Regions from separate parts of the Aliamphritea ceti genome, predicted to be linked through region 2. Evidence: predicted binding sites of a transcription regulator. Region 2 holds the regulator's gene; the other holds the start of a gene.
The links. Region 2 encodes sigma-54, which starts transcription at its own class of promoters, with help from an activator protein. Its sites were predicted from a motif close to TGGCACNNNNNTTGCTNT; they were not measured.
Positions count from the first base shown of each region.

Region 1: the regulator sigma-54 is predicted to act here: its motif matches at 3,678-3,695, upstream of flgF (flagellar basal-body rod protein FlgF).

Region 1 is NZ_AP025282.1:4,571,760-4,579,376, forward strand. Features, by position in the region: gene flgJ (flagellar assembly peptidoglycan hydrolase FlgJ) at 1-186, opposite strand, end outside; gene OCU49_RS20655 (flagellar basal body P-ring protein FlgI) at 188-1,279, opposite strand; gene flgH (flagellar basal body L-ring protein FlgH) at 1,294-1,968, opposite strand; gene flgG (flagellar basal-body rod protein FlgG) at 1,988-2,776, opposite strand; gene flgF (flagellar basal-body rod protein FlgF) at 2,870-3,613, opposite strand; gene OCU49_RS20675 (flagellar hook-basal body complex protein) at 3,759-6,089, opposite strand; gene OCU49_RS20680 (flagellar hook capping FlgD N-terminal domain-containing protein) at 6,104-6,781, opposite strand; gene flgC (flagellar basal body rod protein FlgC) at 6,820-7,254, opposite strand; gene flgB (flagellar basal body rod protein FlgB) at 7,257-7,617, opposite strand, start outside.
Region 2 is NZ_AP025282.1:1,355,415-1,363,031, forward strand. Features, by position in the region: gene mgtE (magnesium transporter) at 1-503, opposite strand, end outside; gene OCU49_RS06185 (HPr family phosphocarrier protein) at 633-902, opposite strand; gene rapZ (RNase adapter RapZ) at 964-1,830, opposite strand; gene ptsN (PTS IIA-like nitrogen regulatory protein PtsN) at 1,832-2,293, opposite strand; gene hpf (ribosome hibernation-promoting factor, HPF/YfiA family) at 2,312-2,602, opposite strand; gene OCU49_RS06205 (RNA polymerase factor sigma-54) at 2,648-4,156, opposite strand; gene lptB (LPS export ABC transporter ATP-binding protein) at 4,196-4,921, opposite strand; gene lptA (lipopolysaccharide transport periplasmic protein LptA) at 4,921-5,439, opposite strand; gene lptC (LPS export ABC transporter periplasmic protein LptC) at 5,429-5,995, opposite strand; gene OCU49_RS06225 (KdsC family phosphatase) at 5,995-6,531, opposite strand; gene OCU49_RS06230 (KpsF/GutQ family sugar-phosphate isomerase) at 6,531-7,505, opposite strand; gene OCU49_RS06235 (calcium/sodium antiporter) at 7,509-7,617, opposite strand, start outside.

The DNA of each region.
Region 1 (7,617 bases), 2.0 Mb from region 2:
ATCCGAGCTGAATGCATCATTAGCCTGACGCATACTCTTCATCATCATGTTCATGAATAGCTGTTCAAACTGCTCGGCAACCGCCTTCAAAGCTTCCGGATCTTTCTCCTTCGCTTGCTGACGCAGCTTATTCATTTCACCAAACTCGGTATAAAGCTGTGCATTCTGACTAGCGTTAGTCTTCATCTTAAATCACCACTAACTCAGCTTTTAACGCTCCGGCCTGGCGTAGCGCTTCTAATATAGCCATCAAATCACCAGGGGCTGCGCCTACCTGATTCACAGATTCGACAATATCCTGAAGAGATGCACCAGGTGCAAACTCAAACATGTGCCCGCTGCCTTCATCTACTTCAATACCCGTCCTTGGCGTGACAATAGTTTCACCTTGCGACAGAGGATCTGGCTGATTTACGTCGATGTTTTCATTGATGGCAACAGTCATACCACCATGCGTAATAGCAACAGGCGAAACCCGCACATTCTGACCAATAATGATGGTACCGGTACGTGAATTAATAATGACCTTAGCTACTTCCTGCGCTGGCTGAACGTCGAGGTTCTCTAATACAGACAGGAAAGATACCCGCTGGGACGGATCACGTGGAGCCCGAACCCGGATAGATGTCGCATCAATCGCTTTAGCCATCTCAGGCCCTAACAGACTGTTAACCGTTTCAGACACACGACGTGCGGTCGTAAAATCCGGATGATTCAGGTTAAGCACCAAACTATCACCCTGCGCAAACGCGTTAGGCACTGTACGCTCTACTGTTGCACCACCTGGAATACGCCCCACGCTTGGCACATTTAAAGACAACCGTGAACCATCAGCCCCTTGCACACCAAAGCCCGAGACGACCAAGTTTCCCTGAGCTAAAGCATAAACCTGACCATCAGCACCTTTAAGCGGAGACATAATCAAGCTACCGCCACGCAAACTCTTAGCATCACCAAGAGTAGAGACCGTCACATCAATAACCTGACCCGGCTTAGCAAACGGAGGCAAGTCAGTATGGATCGCCACCGCTGCAATATTTTTTGATGCCGGATCAATATTAGGCGGAATTGCCACGCCAAAATTATTCAACATGTTTCTAAAGGTCGCTGAGGTGAACGTCGTTTTATCACCTGTACCATCCAGGCCAACAACCAAACCATATCCAACCAACTGGTTGCTACGCACACCCGCAACTGTTGATATATCTTTAAGCCGTTCAGCAATTGCGCCTGTACTTAACAGAAGCGAAACAGCCACTACTATCATTGATCTAAGCATCTGCCTTCTCCTGATTAAAACGGCCACAACTGACCAATAAAGAACTGCGATAACCACCCCATAGTATTGGAGTCATGCACTGCTCCGGTGCCACTGTAAGAAATACGCGCATCAGCAATTTGTGTCGAGTTAACCGTGTTATTAGCACTGATATCCTGAGGACGAATAATGCCGCTAACACGGATATACTCGTCACCCTGATTCAGGGTCAGCCACTTTTCACCTTTCACTACCAGTACACCGTTGGCCAGTACTTCATGAATGGTTACGGAGATATTACCCGTCAGGCTGTTACTCATATTTACTTTGCCCTCTCCATCAAAGTCTGTGGTCGAGGCACCAAAGTTTGCCGATATAGGGTTACCACCAATAGACAGGTCCTGGCCAAACAACGTAGGTTGCGCCAATGTCTGCGTATTACTTTTATCAATTTCCGTCTTACTGTTTTTCTGAGACGAAGTACTTTCCTGCAAGACAACAGTAATGATGTCACCCACGCGATGTGCCCGGCCGTCACCATACAAATTAATATTTGTCGCACTGCTAAAAATAGAACCATTAACCGATTTAGGCGTCTGTAAAGCCTGTGGACGAATAGGTGCAAAATGCGGATTATCCGGTTTAGGTGGCGTACTCACACACCCGGACAGCACCAAAGCAGAAACTAAGATAATCAACATTTTATTCATGATATTCACCCAAACTGGCTTACAGTTGCTGCGTTACAAACGACAGCATTTCATCTGCAGTCGAAATCACTTTAGAGTTCACTTCATAAGCACGCTGTGTCGTAATAAGGTTTACCAGTTCCTCAACAGCATTGACGTTTGAACCTTCAAGAGAACCTTGCAACAACGCACCGGTACCGCCTTCGCCCGGATTATTTAAAATAGGTGCGCCACTTGCATTGGTCTCCAAAAACATATTTTGACCAATGGCTTCCAGCCCCGCCGGATTAACAAAGTCCGCCAACTGTATCTGGCCAATATTTTGTGCCGCGGTATTACCTGCTGTAACGACTGTTACCTGTCCATCCTGACCTATAGTCAAAGTCTGAACTTCAGCAGGCAACGTTATGCCGGGTTGCAACACAAAACCTTCCGCTGTTACCAGTTCATTATCAGAATTAATTTGCCACTGACCATGACGTGTATAACCGGTGTCGCCCGTTGGCAAAGTGACCGGAAAAAAACCTCTTCTGCCATTGATCGCAACATCAAATGCATCTCCGGTATTCTCAATCGAACCTTCCTGAAACAGTTTTTGAGTACCAACAATCCGTACACCTGTTCCCAGCTGTAAGCCGGATGGCAACTGAGAACCTTCTGCAGATTCGGCACCTGGCTGACGCTGTGTCTGATACATCAAATCCTCAAACACGGCTCTGTCGCGCTTGAAACCAACAGTACTCACGTTTGCCAAGTTGTTCGAAATAACCCGCAATGCTGTATCCTGAGCAGACAAACCTGTTTTCGCTACAAATAACGCACTGTTCATTTTTTACCTCTCTGAGTAGCGTACAAACCGCTACTTTTTTATTCTTAGTCAGTAATGCTCGATAGTTAACGAACAATCACTTATTGAATACTATTACTGCATTTGCAATATACGTGCCGCTGCAGTGGAGTTTTCTTCTGCCGTCTTCATCATCTTCACCTGCATCTCGTACTGCCGTGACAAAGAAATTATCGACGTAAGCTCACCGACAGAATTAACGTTACTGGTTTCGAGAAAACCGGATACAACTTTGACATCATTTGCCGGCGGCAAAGGCACAGCATTGCCGGTATGCATAAAAGAATCCAAGCCTTTAAATAAAGTTCCGGGCTCAGGATTAACCACTTTTATCCGATCAACAATCGCCAGCGCTTCCGGCCCTTCACCTAATGGCTGAACTGTAATGGTTCCATCACCACCGATATCCAGTTTTTCAAAAGCAGGTAACGTGATAGGAATACCGCCATTCCCCATCACAGGGGCTCCTCCAGCGGTTACCAACTGATTTTGCGCATTAACCGTAAACTCACCCGAGCGGGTATAAGCTTCCTGACCATCCGCACCAATCACTGAAAACCAACCATCACCCTCGATAGCCACATCCAGATCCCGCCCTGTAGGCGTAAGTACTCCGGAACTAATGTCAGTCGCAGGGCGCTCGCTCATGGCATAAACCCTGGATGGCAAGCCATCGCCATATACAGGCATAGCTCTTGCCTGAGCCAAATCAGTTTTAAAGCCGGTAGTATTTACGTTGGCAAGATTGTTTGAGTGCGCATGCTGGGAGCGCATATTCTCGGTCGCCCCACTCATGGCCAGATACAGCACCTTATCCATTACTTACCTCTCTATGCATCAACACTAGCGGTGACAGATTGCCGCTTTTTACAATACATATAAAAAAGCAATTAGTGTGCCAACATAAGCAGAAATACCCAGCAGGTTAAGAACCGGCCGGGTATAAGGAAAATAAACAGAGTATTTAGATCTGAAGTATTGCCTGAGTAACGGTATTCAGCGTCTCTAAGGTCTTGGAGTTTGCCTGGAAGTTTCGCTGCGCTTCAATCAGCCGCACCAATTCACTGGAAAGATCCACATTCGATTGCTCTAAAGCCGCCGAACGTAAATTACCATTCAACCCGGTACCCGGTGGGTTCAAAATTGCATCGCCTGAAGTCAGGGTTGCAATCCACTCCGTATCACCTGAAGGCTGCAAGCCTGACTGATTTTCAAAGGTAGCAAATGCAACTACGCCCAGATTTTGCGTCTGTCCATTTGAGAAACTGGCGACCATTTCACCGGTTTCAGCGAATGTCACACCAATCAAATCCCCTTTGGTATAACCATCCTGTGTCGCTGCTTTTACAATAGACGCAGAGGCAAACTGAGTCGTATTTGTAATATCCAGGTCAATAACCGTAGTCGGATCAGCCGGGTCAGCACCCGTAATTGAAATACTTGGCGCAGTACCACCGATCGGTACATTCACACCGTTAACCGAACTAAGCAAACCATTGGTTGAGTTAAATGTCACCAATATAGGCCCGGTCTCTGAAGTACCGCCCGGCTCACCTGGATCTGGCGCTTTACCTATATCAAGAGTTTCTGTCCCGTTAAGGTAAGCATACATCCGGTAAACCCCTTCATAGGAGTTATCACCTGAATCAATGGTTGATATAGCCATTACTGGCTGAGTACCCGGAGTCGTGGTAGAACCATCACCAAAGTCCACTGCCAATATATCGTTCGGCACATCACCGGACTCTGGCTTATAAGTAACCACCAACTGGTTAGAAGCATTGAACGCAACGGATGCAACATCAGGATTAGCATCTAAGATTGCCGCCTGATTTGCAGCAATTTTTGAAGCAATTGTTTCCTGAGTATCCGCAGTATCTAACTGAATAGAAATACCACCGATTGTTATCGAAGGTGACGCATCCAAAGTCCCACTTGCAAAAGCAGCACTGTTAAATGCATACGTATGAGATTCGCTTGCTGCCAAGTTAGCCGATGTTATAGCAACATCCGTTATCAGGTTACCCGCACCATCACGCAACTGAATATCATCAACATCTGAAGCAGAAGCTTTAAAACGAATATCTAAAGACTCGCCATCTGCAGCAACTTGCACAGAACGCACACGAGTATCAGCATTTAGCAACGACTGAACTTCACTGCCAAAGTCGTTCATTGCGGTTGTTTCAGTAACAACACCGCCCGTCGCACCTGAAATACTGGTAGCAGGCGCAGACTCGGAATCATCGAACTGAAAATACACAACAGCTGAGTTAGCAGGATCATTAATTATATTGATTAAACGTGGCTGACCTGCTGGCAAGTTCGCATTGTAATCATCAATAATCGTTTGCGCTGATGTTTCTAACTGATCACCTAAGTCCGCATTCGTACCGGTAGTGGTGATACCCGTTAAGTTAACCGTGTAAGTACCAAGCGCAATATCCACACCCGTTACACCTGCACCAGAGCCAGTAATTGTCATTGCCTGAACCTGACCAGGAAAACGATAATCACCATCTACCAGCGTACCATCAGGATCTAGCCCAATACCGCTTCGTAACACATCCTTATCAATTGTCTGACCACTAATGACAACTGTACCACCCGCTACATTGGGAGGCGTTGCTCCAGAAAAGTTAAGCGTTTGCACTTCTCGAATAGGTGGTTGCTCAACCATATTGAACTTAATCGTATGCTCGTTACCAAGACTGTCAAACGTACGCACTGTAGTACTGTAAGAAAAGGTCGCTGGATTATCTCTGTTATAAGGCTGCGTCAAAACACCTGCATCTAAACGATCATCAACGTTAAAAGATAAATTAATATCTTCTGTCGCCTTTGGCGGACTCTCTTTCTGAGTCACTGCCAGATCACCAATCGGCAAGCGGTTACCATCACTATCCAACCCGTAACCCTGAAGCTTCTTACCTGACTTTGAAACAACAAATCCATCTTTATCCAGCTCAAATGCACCCGCTCGGGTATAACTCACACCTCCCTGGCCATCATCTAACTGGAAGAATCCAGATCCGTTAATTGCCAAATCCAGATTGTTATTTGTGAATTCAATGGTGCCCGCCTGAAAGTCCTGGGCGATATCCGTAACAATTACACCTGAACCGGCAACATTACTTGAACCCGCACCAACAACAGCCGTTGCATAAATATCACCAAACTCAGTCCGGGATGATTTGAAACCGATGGTGCTGGAGTTAGCAATGTTATTACCTGTCACATCCAGATCGGTTGTTGCTGCTTTTAAACCTGTAATCGCAGTATTAAAACCCGCCATGTTACTCTCCCGCCTTAACCAATCTGCTTGATGTCACTAAACGCAATAGATCCGGCGTCAGTATTCAATTTCATGCCAACACCGTTTTGCCCAAGGGTCACACTGTTGACGTTATACGACAGATAACTGTTAGCAACTTTATAGCCATCTGCGGTTGCTGCCTCAGCCACTACACGGTAATCCCCGGAAGCAGCATCACCGGCATTCCAGGCAAAATTAAGATCACCGGCATTCTTAGCGCCCAAATCCAGCGTTTCAATTTTCGCACCGTTACTGTCATAAATTGAAACACGTAGATTCGTTGTTGAGATCGGCAATTCAATAATGCCTTTCACATCTTTATTATCCGCAGTAATGGTTGCTACATCTGTTTTGGCATAAACGTTTTGCCCAACCATAGATGATGCCTGAAGCGCTGACTGACTAGACAGCAGCGAATTCGACAGGTTATTCATCGTTACATTCAGATTATTAATGCTCTCAACCTGACTCATGCTGGATATTTGTTGCATGAAATCGTTGGTTTCTGCCGGACTGGTAGGGTCCTGATTTTGCAACTGTGCGATCATCAGCTGCATGAACATATCACTGTCACTGGATGTCTGAGACGTCTGAGTCGACTGCGATTTATTCTGCGCATTAATCTGATCGTAGACACTAGATGTCGTTTGATTCGTATTAATAGTAGCCATAACTAATTACCTCTGAACTCTCACGTAGCCCGACACTATCAACCCTGACCCAAGGTCAGCGCCCGCTGCGTCATTTGCTTCGCAGTATTCATAATTTCAGCATTGATCTGAAATGAACGAGAAGCAGAAATCATATCTGCCATCTCTTCTACAACGTTTACGTTAGGATAAAAAACATATCCATCTTCGTTTGCCATTGGGTGATTCGGGTTGTATTCCTGACGCAACGGCGCATCACTCTCAACAATTCCCGCAACTTCAACCCCCTGACCAGCCTGCGTACCTAGCGGTACACCCGGCTGCATTTCATTTTGTCTTCCAAGCTCAAAAACAGCCTTTCGAGCACGATAAGTTTCACCATAACTACTGCTTACACTGTCCGCATTGGCCATGTTACTGGCAGTCGTATTCAGACGAACTGTCTGAGCACTCATTGCCGAACCGGCGATATCAAAAATATTAGACAATGACATAATTATTCACCCTTAATCGCGCTTTTTAATCCCTTGAATTTTTTATCAAGAAATTGAAATGAAGCCTGATAATCCAAAGCATTTTCTGTATAGCGCGCCATCTCAGTCTGAACATCGACAGTATTACCATCAATACTTGGCTGGCTCGGAATGCGATACATCATCTCAGCGGCAAAATCCGGATTAACCAGGCCTTCGCTATGCCCGCTCTTGGTTTTTGCCAACTCCAGCTGTCCCATCTGCATTTGCGACTCTTTACCCTGCAGAATAGCTTTGAAGTCCATATCGCGCGCTTTGAAATTCGGGGTATCTGCATTTGCAATATTGTTTGCCAACACTTCTGCACGCTGACTACGTACGTAG
Region 2 (7,617 bases):
TCCGGCAACTCATCATGCCGCCGTAAAAAACGCAGTGCAGTCTCTACGCTGATATCCGGACGTACCGTAATTGTATCGGTATTCATCAGGCCGCCGGCTGTATCTTCCGGGTAAGACAGGACCGCTTCCAGGCGTTCCCGGTTCTGGCTGCCCATAGAACGCAGAATTTCCCGGGTGAGCGTTTCTGGTAATTGCTGGATTACATCGGCCATGTCATCAGTTTCTAGGGCTTCAGTAATGGCTAGTACTTCATGCGCATCCATCTGGCTGAGAATTTCAGTACGAACGTCATCCCCCAGGTCCTGAAGAACATCTGCTTCCAGCTCCTGGTGAATCAGGCTCCAGAGTAAGCGCCGTTCTTTTGGCGGGGATTTTTCCAGTAGATGTGCAACTTCAGAAGGCCGCAGAGTATTGTTGAGGGTATAGCGTATTTGCTTGAACTCACCACTTTCCACAGCTTCTGAGAGTTTATCTAGATCTGTTCTTTCAGTGGTTTCGATCATCAAGTACCTCTGCTTTACCGGATAAAATGACGGGAGAGAGTATCCGGTATAAGACCGGTGAGGGCCTATTATAGCGGATTGTTTTTCAAGGGATAAGGGATGATTGCAGGAGGTGGAACAGTAACTGGGTTATTCTGCTTCGTCGAATCGGTTGTTGATCAGTTCAACAATAGCACTAAGTGCTTCCTGTTCGTCTTCACCGTCAGTGCTGATTGTCAGCTCGGTGCCTTTGCTGGCGGCGAGCATCATTACCGACATAATACTTTTGCCATCTACCTGACGGCCGTCTTTAGCCAGCTGAATGTCGCAGCTAAATTTGCTGGTTAGGTTAATCAGCTTAGCGGCAGCCCGGGCATGTAAGCCGAGTTTGTTGATAATGGTAAGTTGTTGTTCCTGCATAAAATTATATGCACCTCTGGTTATTCAGTTGCCAGGCTGGCATCTGAAGAGTCTGAATTCCTTAAGGCAGTTCACGATGCCTGACATGGACATTATCCATAGTTCGTCTGAAATGGCTAGTCAGCTGTTCGGCAATAAATACCGAGCGATGGTGCCCGCCGGTGCAGCCAATACCGATAGTGACATAGCTACGGTTATTTTTCTCGAAAACAGGTAACCATTTTTCCAGATATGCGGTGATATCTGCGAGCATTTCTTTTACTTCACTTTCCTGGCTCAGGAAGTCGATAACCGGTTGCTGTAAGCCAGTGTATTCCCGTAATGGTGGGAGCCAGTAAGGGTTAGGTAGGCAGCGTACATCGTAGGTGAAGTCCAGATCCAGCGGTAAGCCGTGCTTGAAACCGAAGGACTCAAACTGTATGGAAAGCCCCTGTTCCTGTTTTTGCATAATGCGCAGTTTGATGCTGTCGCGAAGCTGATACAGAGAGAGGCGTGTAGTGTCTAGGCGTAAGTCAGCGAGTACTGCTAACGGACTAAGCAATTCGCGCTCATAAGCGATGGCGTCTTTTAAGCTGAGTTGATCATCTGAAAGAGGGTGTTTGCGACGCGTAGCGCTGTAGCGTTTGAGGAGAATCTCTTCACTGCTATCAAGGTATAAAAGTTCGCAGCTTACCTGTTGGTTAGCCCGCAATTTTTTGAAGATTGCCGGAAACTCTTCAAGGTTACTGAGTGGGTTTCGGGCATCTATGCTGACTGCCAACAGTGTCTTTGGGGCGTCCTGGCTAGGTTTTTCCGGTGGTCGGGTTATCAGTTGTGGTAACAGCTGTGCTGGCAAGTTATCGATGCAATAAAAGCCAATGTCTTCCAGGGCCTGGAGGGCTGTGCTTTTGCCAGACCCTGAGCGGCCGCTTATCACCACAAGTTTCATATCAGTTATCAACCTTGTAATGAGTTGCGATTTCTAGCAGTGCTTCAGCTGAAGGTGCGTTGCGCAGTTGCTGGCGAAATTCTGCCTGACTGAATAATTCGGCCAGGTTACCTAGCGTCTGCAGATGCTTATCACAGGCGTCTGCCGGTACTAGCAGGACGAATAGTAAATCAACCGGAGCGCCGTCAATTGCATCAAAGTCGATGGGTTTGGCCAGCTGAACAAGACAGCCTACGACCTGGCTATAGTTATCCAGTCTGCAATGAGGTATTGCAACACCTTCTCCAATACCTGTACTTCCGAGGCGTTCGCGACCAATCAGGCCTGAGAAAATGTCTTCTTCCTCAAGATCGTCCAGTTGCTGAGAGATAGTTTGACTGATGAGTTCTAGGGTGCGTTTTTTACTGCCGCCCTCAAGAGCGTGGAGCACTCTTGAGGGGCTGAGTAGATCTTTGATTAACATATGGTTTCAGAAACGTTGCTATTTGTGATTCTTAAGTTTTTCTTTATGTTTGATAACCTGTCGATCGAGCTTGTCAATCAGGCCATCAATTGCTGCATACATGTCATCGTGTTCGTGTGTCGCGAACAGTTGGCCACCGGCTACGTGAACATCACCTTCAGCCTTCTGCCGGCTCTTTTCTATGCTCAGAGTTACCTGAGCATTGGTGATGTTGTCAAAGTGACGTTCCAGCTTACTGAATTTGCTGTGCACATAGTTGCTCAGTGAATCTGTCAGTTCAACATGGTGACCAGAAATATTGATTTGCATGGCAATCTCCTTGTTAGTGCATTACGGACATAATCCGTAATTTCATTAAACCAGACGCTTTCGCTCATTTGAAGGTGGAATGTTCAAAGACTCGCGATATTTAGCAATGGTTCGTCGGGCGACTTTAATTCCCTGCTCATCCAGCAGTTGAGTAATCTTATTGTCACTCAGTGGTTTTGCAGGGCTTTCAGCTGCAACCAGTTTTTTAATCAGTGCACGTATTGCAGTAGAAGAACAGGTTCCACCGCCGTCGGTACTGACGTGACTGGAGAAAAAATATTTTAGTTCGAAAATACCCCTTGGGGTATGCATGTACTTTTGGGTTGTAACTCTGGAAATGGTTGATTCATGCATATCGACAGCTTCGGCAATATCGTGCAGTACCATTGGTCGCATGGCTTCTTCGCCTTCTTCCAGGAAGTCTTGCTGACGGGCAACAATTTCCCGGGTTACTTTGAGTAAAGTTTCATTACGGCTGAGAATGCTTTTTATAAACCAGCGGGCTTCCTGTAAATGACTTTTCAGATAGGTATTATCCGGGCTGTTATCTGCGCGCTTAATTAAATCTGCATAGCTGTCGTTTATGCGCAGGCGGGGGGATGCTTCCGGACTTAGCCGGACTTGCCATATACCTTTATCTTGGCTGACGAATACATCAGGAATTACATACTCTGAATGTGTAGTTGTAATGCTGGCGCCAGGTTTTGGATTAAGTGTCTGGATCAGAGCAACTACTGCCTGTAACTGAGGTTCTTTCAGGCGGGTTTTACGCATTAATAATTTGTAGTCATGATTGCCAAGGATGGGCAGGTATTGGCTGACAACTTTGCGTGTTTCTTTGAGGTAAGCAGTGTCTGCCGGCAGCTGATTAAGTTGCAGCATCAGGCATTCACTCAAGTCTCGGGCAGCAACGCCTGGTGGATCAAATTGCTGTACTCGGCGAAGTACTGCTTCAATTTCATCCAATTCAGTTTCTTGTAAGAACTGGTCGTCCTGACTTATAAAGTGCTCGTGGATCGCTTCCAGTTCGATACTCAGGTAGCCATCAGGGGTAATACCATCAATGATATTCGTCGCGATTAACTGATCCAGTTCGCTCATTGGCGTAAGGTTAAGCTGCCAATTTAGATGATCCTGAAGGGTTTCAACGGCTGTGTCGTTAGCTTCAAAGTTGCTGTCACTGAAGTCGTTATTGCTGGTGGAGCTGCTGGGAGTCGCCGTCTGAAAGGTGTCTTCCCACTGGCTGTCAGTTGCCAGTTCGTCTGGAATGTCTTCGCTCCAGTCGCTGTCCGCGACATGGGTTTCTTCAGGCTCAGCGCTAACTGTTTCGGTCGTTTCCTGCTTGGCAGGGGAGTCAGCATCGTGCTCCGTTTTTGCTTCATTGCTTTCGGACGAATCTTCCTCGCCAACTTCCAGCATTGGATTTGAGTCGAGAGCTTCCTGGATTTCCTGTTGCAAATCAAGCGTTGACAGTTGTAACAGCCGAATCGCCTGCTGCAATTGCGGGGTCATCGTAAGGTGCTGGCCAATCTTCAGTTGTAACGCTTGTTTCATATAACTGCTTGTACCTGTCAGATAAAGAAGGGGTGAAAACTACAGACGGAACTGCTCGCCAAGATATGCCTGCTTCACTTGCTGATTACTCAGTATATCTTCTGGTGCGCCAGCGGCAAGGATATATCCTTCACTGACGATATATGCCTGTTCACAAATGTCTAAAGTTTCGCGAACATTGTGGTCAGTAATCAGAATACCAATGTTTTTACTTTGCAGGTGTTTGATTGTTGCTTTTATATCTGTAACTGAAATAGGGTCTACGCCAGCGAAAGGTTCATCCAGCAGGATAAAGCTAGGTTCGGTTGCCAGCGCACGGGCAATTTCAACCCGCCGACGTTCACCGCCTGACAGGCTCATACCTAGGCTATCAGCCAGATGTGTTACGTGAAACTCTTCCAGTAACTCTGAAAGTTTTTCTTCGCGTTGCTGTTTGTTAAGTTCAGGGCGGGTCTCGAGAATCGCCATAATATTATTGCGAACGCTCAGCTTCCGAAAAATGGATGCTTCCTGAGGAAGGTAGCCAATGCCTTTTCGGGCACGATTATGCATAGCTTGTCTGGTGAGGTCCTGACCATCGAGCTGGATAGTGCCCTTGTCAGCATCTACTAAACCGACAATCATATAGAAACAGGTAGTTTTACCTGCGCCGTTAGGGCCAAGTAACCCAACAATCTGGCCACGTTCAATGTGCAGGGAGACATCTTTTACAACTGACCGGCCTTTGTAACTCTTGGCCAGGTTAAGAGCTTCTAAGCTACTCATTAATTAGTGTCGCTCTGAGTTGCTTTAGGCTGAATCACCATAATTACCCGTTCGTTTGAGGATTTATTGTCGCTGAAGGCTTCGATGGTACTTTTTTTCATATCGTATACGATACGGTCTCCGGTAAAAACGTCGCCACCCTGAGTGACTTTAGCTTTGCCGGTGATAACCAGTACTTCTGCAAGCGTATCGTAATCCAGCTTACTGCCATAGGCATGGGTCAGAGGGTCTTGTTTATTGGGCTTTTGTTCATAGTGAGCGGGTGAGCCAAGGGCTTTAATATTTGTAACCCCACCGTTAGCCTGTTTTAACTCGACAGTACTTCCTTCAATTTTTAGAGTGCCCTGTTGAACGTTGACTGCGCCTTTGTAGACAGTTATCCCTGTTAGTTCATTCATGTTGGCGTTGTCGGCAGCTATATGAATGGGTTGGGATTTATCTTCAGGTAGCGCTGTAGCCAGGCTGGAAAACAGAGCTGAAAGTAGAATGAAAGGTGTTGCAATACGGCTAATTGACATAGTGAAGCCCTTTTACTTGGGATTGCAATTCGACAGTGTTGACGTTGAAATCAGCTTGCATGCCAACGCCTGTAGTTCGGCCTGACTGGTCAGATATTGTGACTTTTGAAGCTGTTTTCGCAAGTTTTTTTTCAGTGAAGACAGTCAGAACCTCGGTATTAATCGTCTGCTGTTTTTCAGGCTGTTGATGATCTCTGATGATCACATTGCCGATAAATTCAATCTGCTTGCTCTGATCTGGAATTTCGCCCTGATTACTATTAACTGAATTAGTAAGCTTACCCAGTTCGAAAAAGTGTATTTCAGGTTTTAATAATTCCAGACGTTGTTTTGCTGGCAGGTGTTCAATGAATTCTGAGGTAAGTGACTGAGTCTTGAATCCATCGGAACTGAAATCTTTGCTGTGGCTTTGCTTGATAAAATAGTCTGCTTGCGGGTGAGCAGGCTTGTTATCAGCATTTTTTGGTTTCTGCCCTGGGTCTTGCCAACCCAGGTAGAAAACACTGACGCCTACAATAAGTATCGCAATGAGTAAGCGTAGTCGGGACCGTGACATCACAGATATTCTGCCCAGATTGCATCAAGTTTCTGCTGCGCTGCAAGAATCGTTTCGCAGAACTCTCTGCCTGCGCCTTGTCCGGCCAGACGGGTTGTGCACCAGTCTGCATGCTGACGCACAAAGTCATGGCCGCCATTAACCGTTGCACCAAAAACCACCGCACGAATAGCGGCCAGGTCTGGCAGGTCATCGCCGATATATGCTGTGTTGTCAGGGGTAAAACCAGTATCTGACCAAAGTTCTTTCAGAGCTGTTAATTTATCTTCGCGTCCCTGATACAGGTAATGGATACCTAAGGAATTAGCGCGTTTTTCAACCTGGGGAGAGCTTCGGCCAGTTATAATGGCTGTTTTGATGCCTGCTTGCTGCAGCATCTTGATACCAAGTCCGTCCAGAGTATTGAAATTTTTAATTTCGCTGCCGTCCGGGAGAAAGTTTAATTTTCCGTCTGTGAGAACACCGTCGACATCAAATACCGCAAGCCGAACATTTTGCATATTTTGGATAAGTTGTTCAGAAATGTTTGCCAGCATCAGATAACTCCAGCCTGTAACATGTCGTGCATGTTAAGAGCGCCTACCGGCGTTCCTTGTTCATTCAGTACAATTAATGCGTTAATCTTATGTGTTTGCATAATTTGTAATGCTTCAGCGGCAAGCATTTCGGCTTCTGCTGTGGTGCATTCACGGGTCATGACCTGGCTGATTGGAGTGTTCTTCAGGTCAATATTTTGATCCAGAGTTCGGCGCAGGTCACCATCGGTAAATATACCGGCAAGTTTGCCGTCTGCACTTTGAATACCTGTCATACCTAAGCGTTTGCGGGTTACTTCAATTAAAGCATTATCCAGTGAAGTATCAGGGCTGACCATAGGTATTTCGTCACCGCTGTGCATAATATCTGCAACCTTCAGCAGCAGGCGACGTCCCAGGCTTCCTCCGGGATGAGAAAATGCAAAGTCTTCTGCACTGAATCCGCGGGCTTCTAAAAGAGCAATAGCTAATGCGTCTCCAATAACAAGTGCCGCTGTGGTGCTGGATGTAGGTGCTAATCCAAGCGGACAGGCTTCTTCGGTAACGGCAACATTTAAATTAGCGTTGGCGAAACGTGAAAGTGTTGATTCAGGGTTACCAGTTATACTGATCAGAGGGGCATTCATACGTTTGATCAGTGGTAGAAGTGCAGTGACTTCACTGGTTTCTCCGGAATTAGATAATGCAATTATCAGGTCGTCCGGAGTGATCATTCCTAAATCACCGTGACTGGCTTCACCTGGGTGTACAAAAAAAGCCGGTGTGCCAGTAGATGCCAGCGTTGCTGCGATTTTCTTACCGATATGGCCTGATTTACCCATCCCGGTAACAATAACTCTGCCGCTACAGTTGAGTACGAGTTGGCAGGCGTTATCAAAGTCGCCGTCTAAATGCTTTTCCAGATCGGCAATTGCCGCCTGTTCAATGTTGATCGTTCGGCGCGCTGAAGCTAGAAAATTAAATGTTTTACTCATTACTTAAACGCTCATTTGGTATAACACACCTAAATATGTAGCATAGCCAACCAGTAGCAATGCGCCTTCCGGACGGCTGATACGCGGTGGCTTCTGCCACAGAGCTAAGACC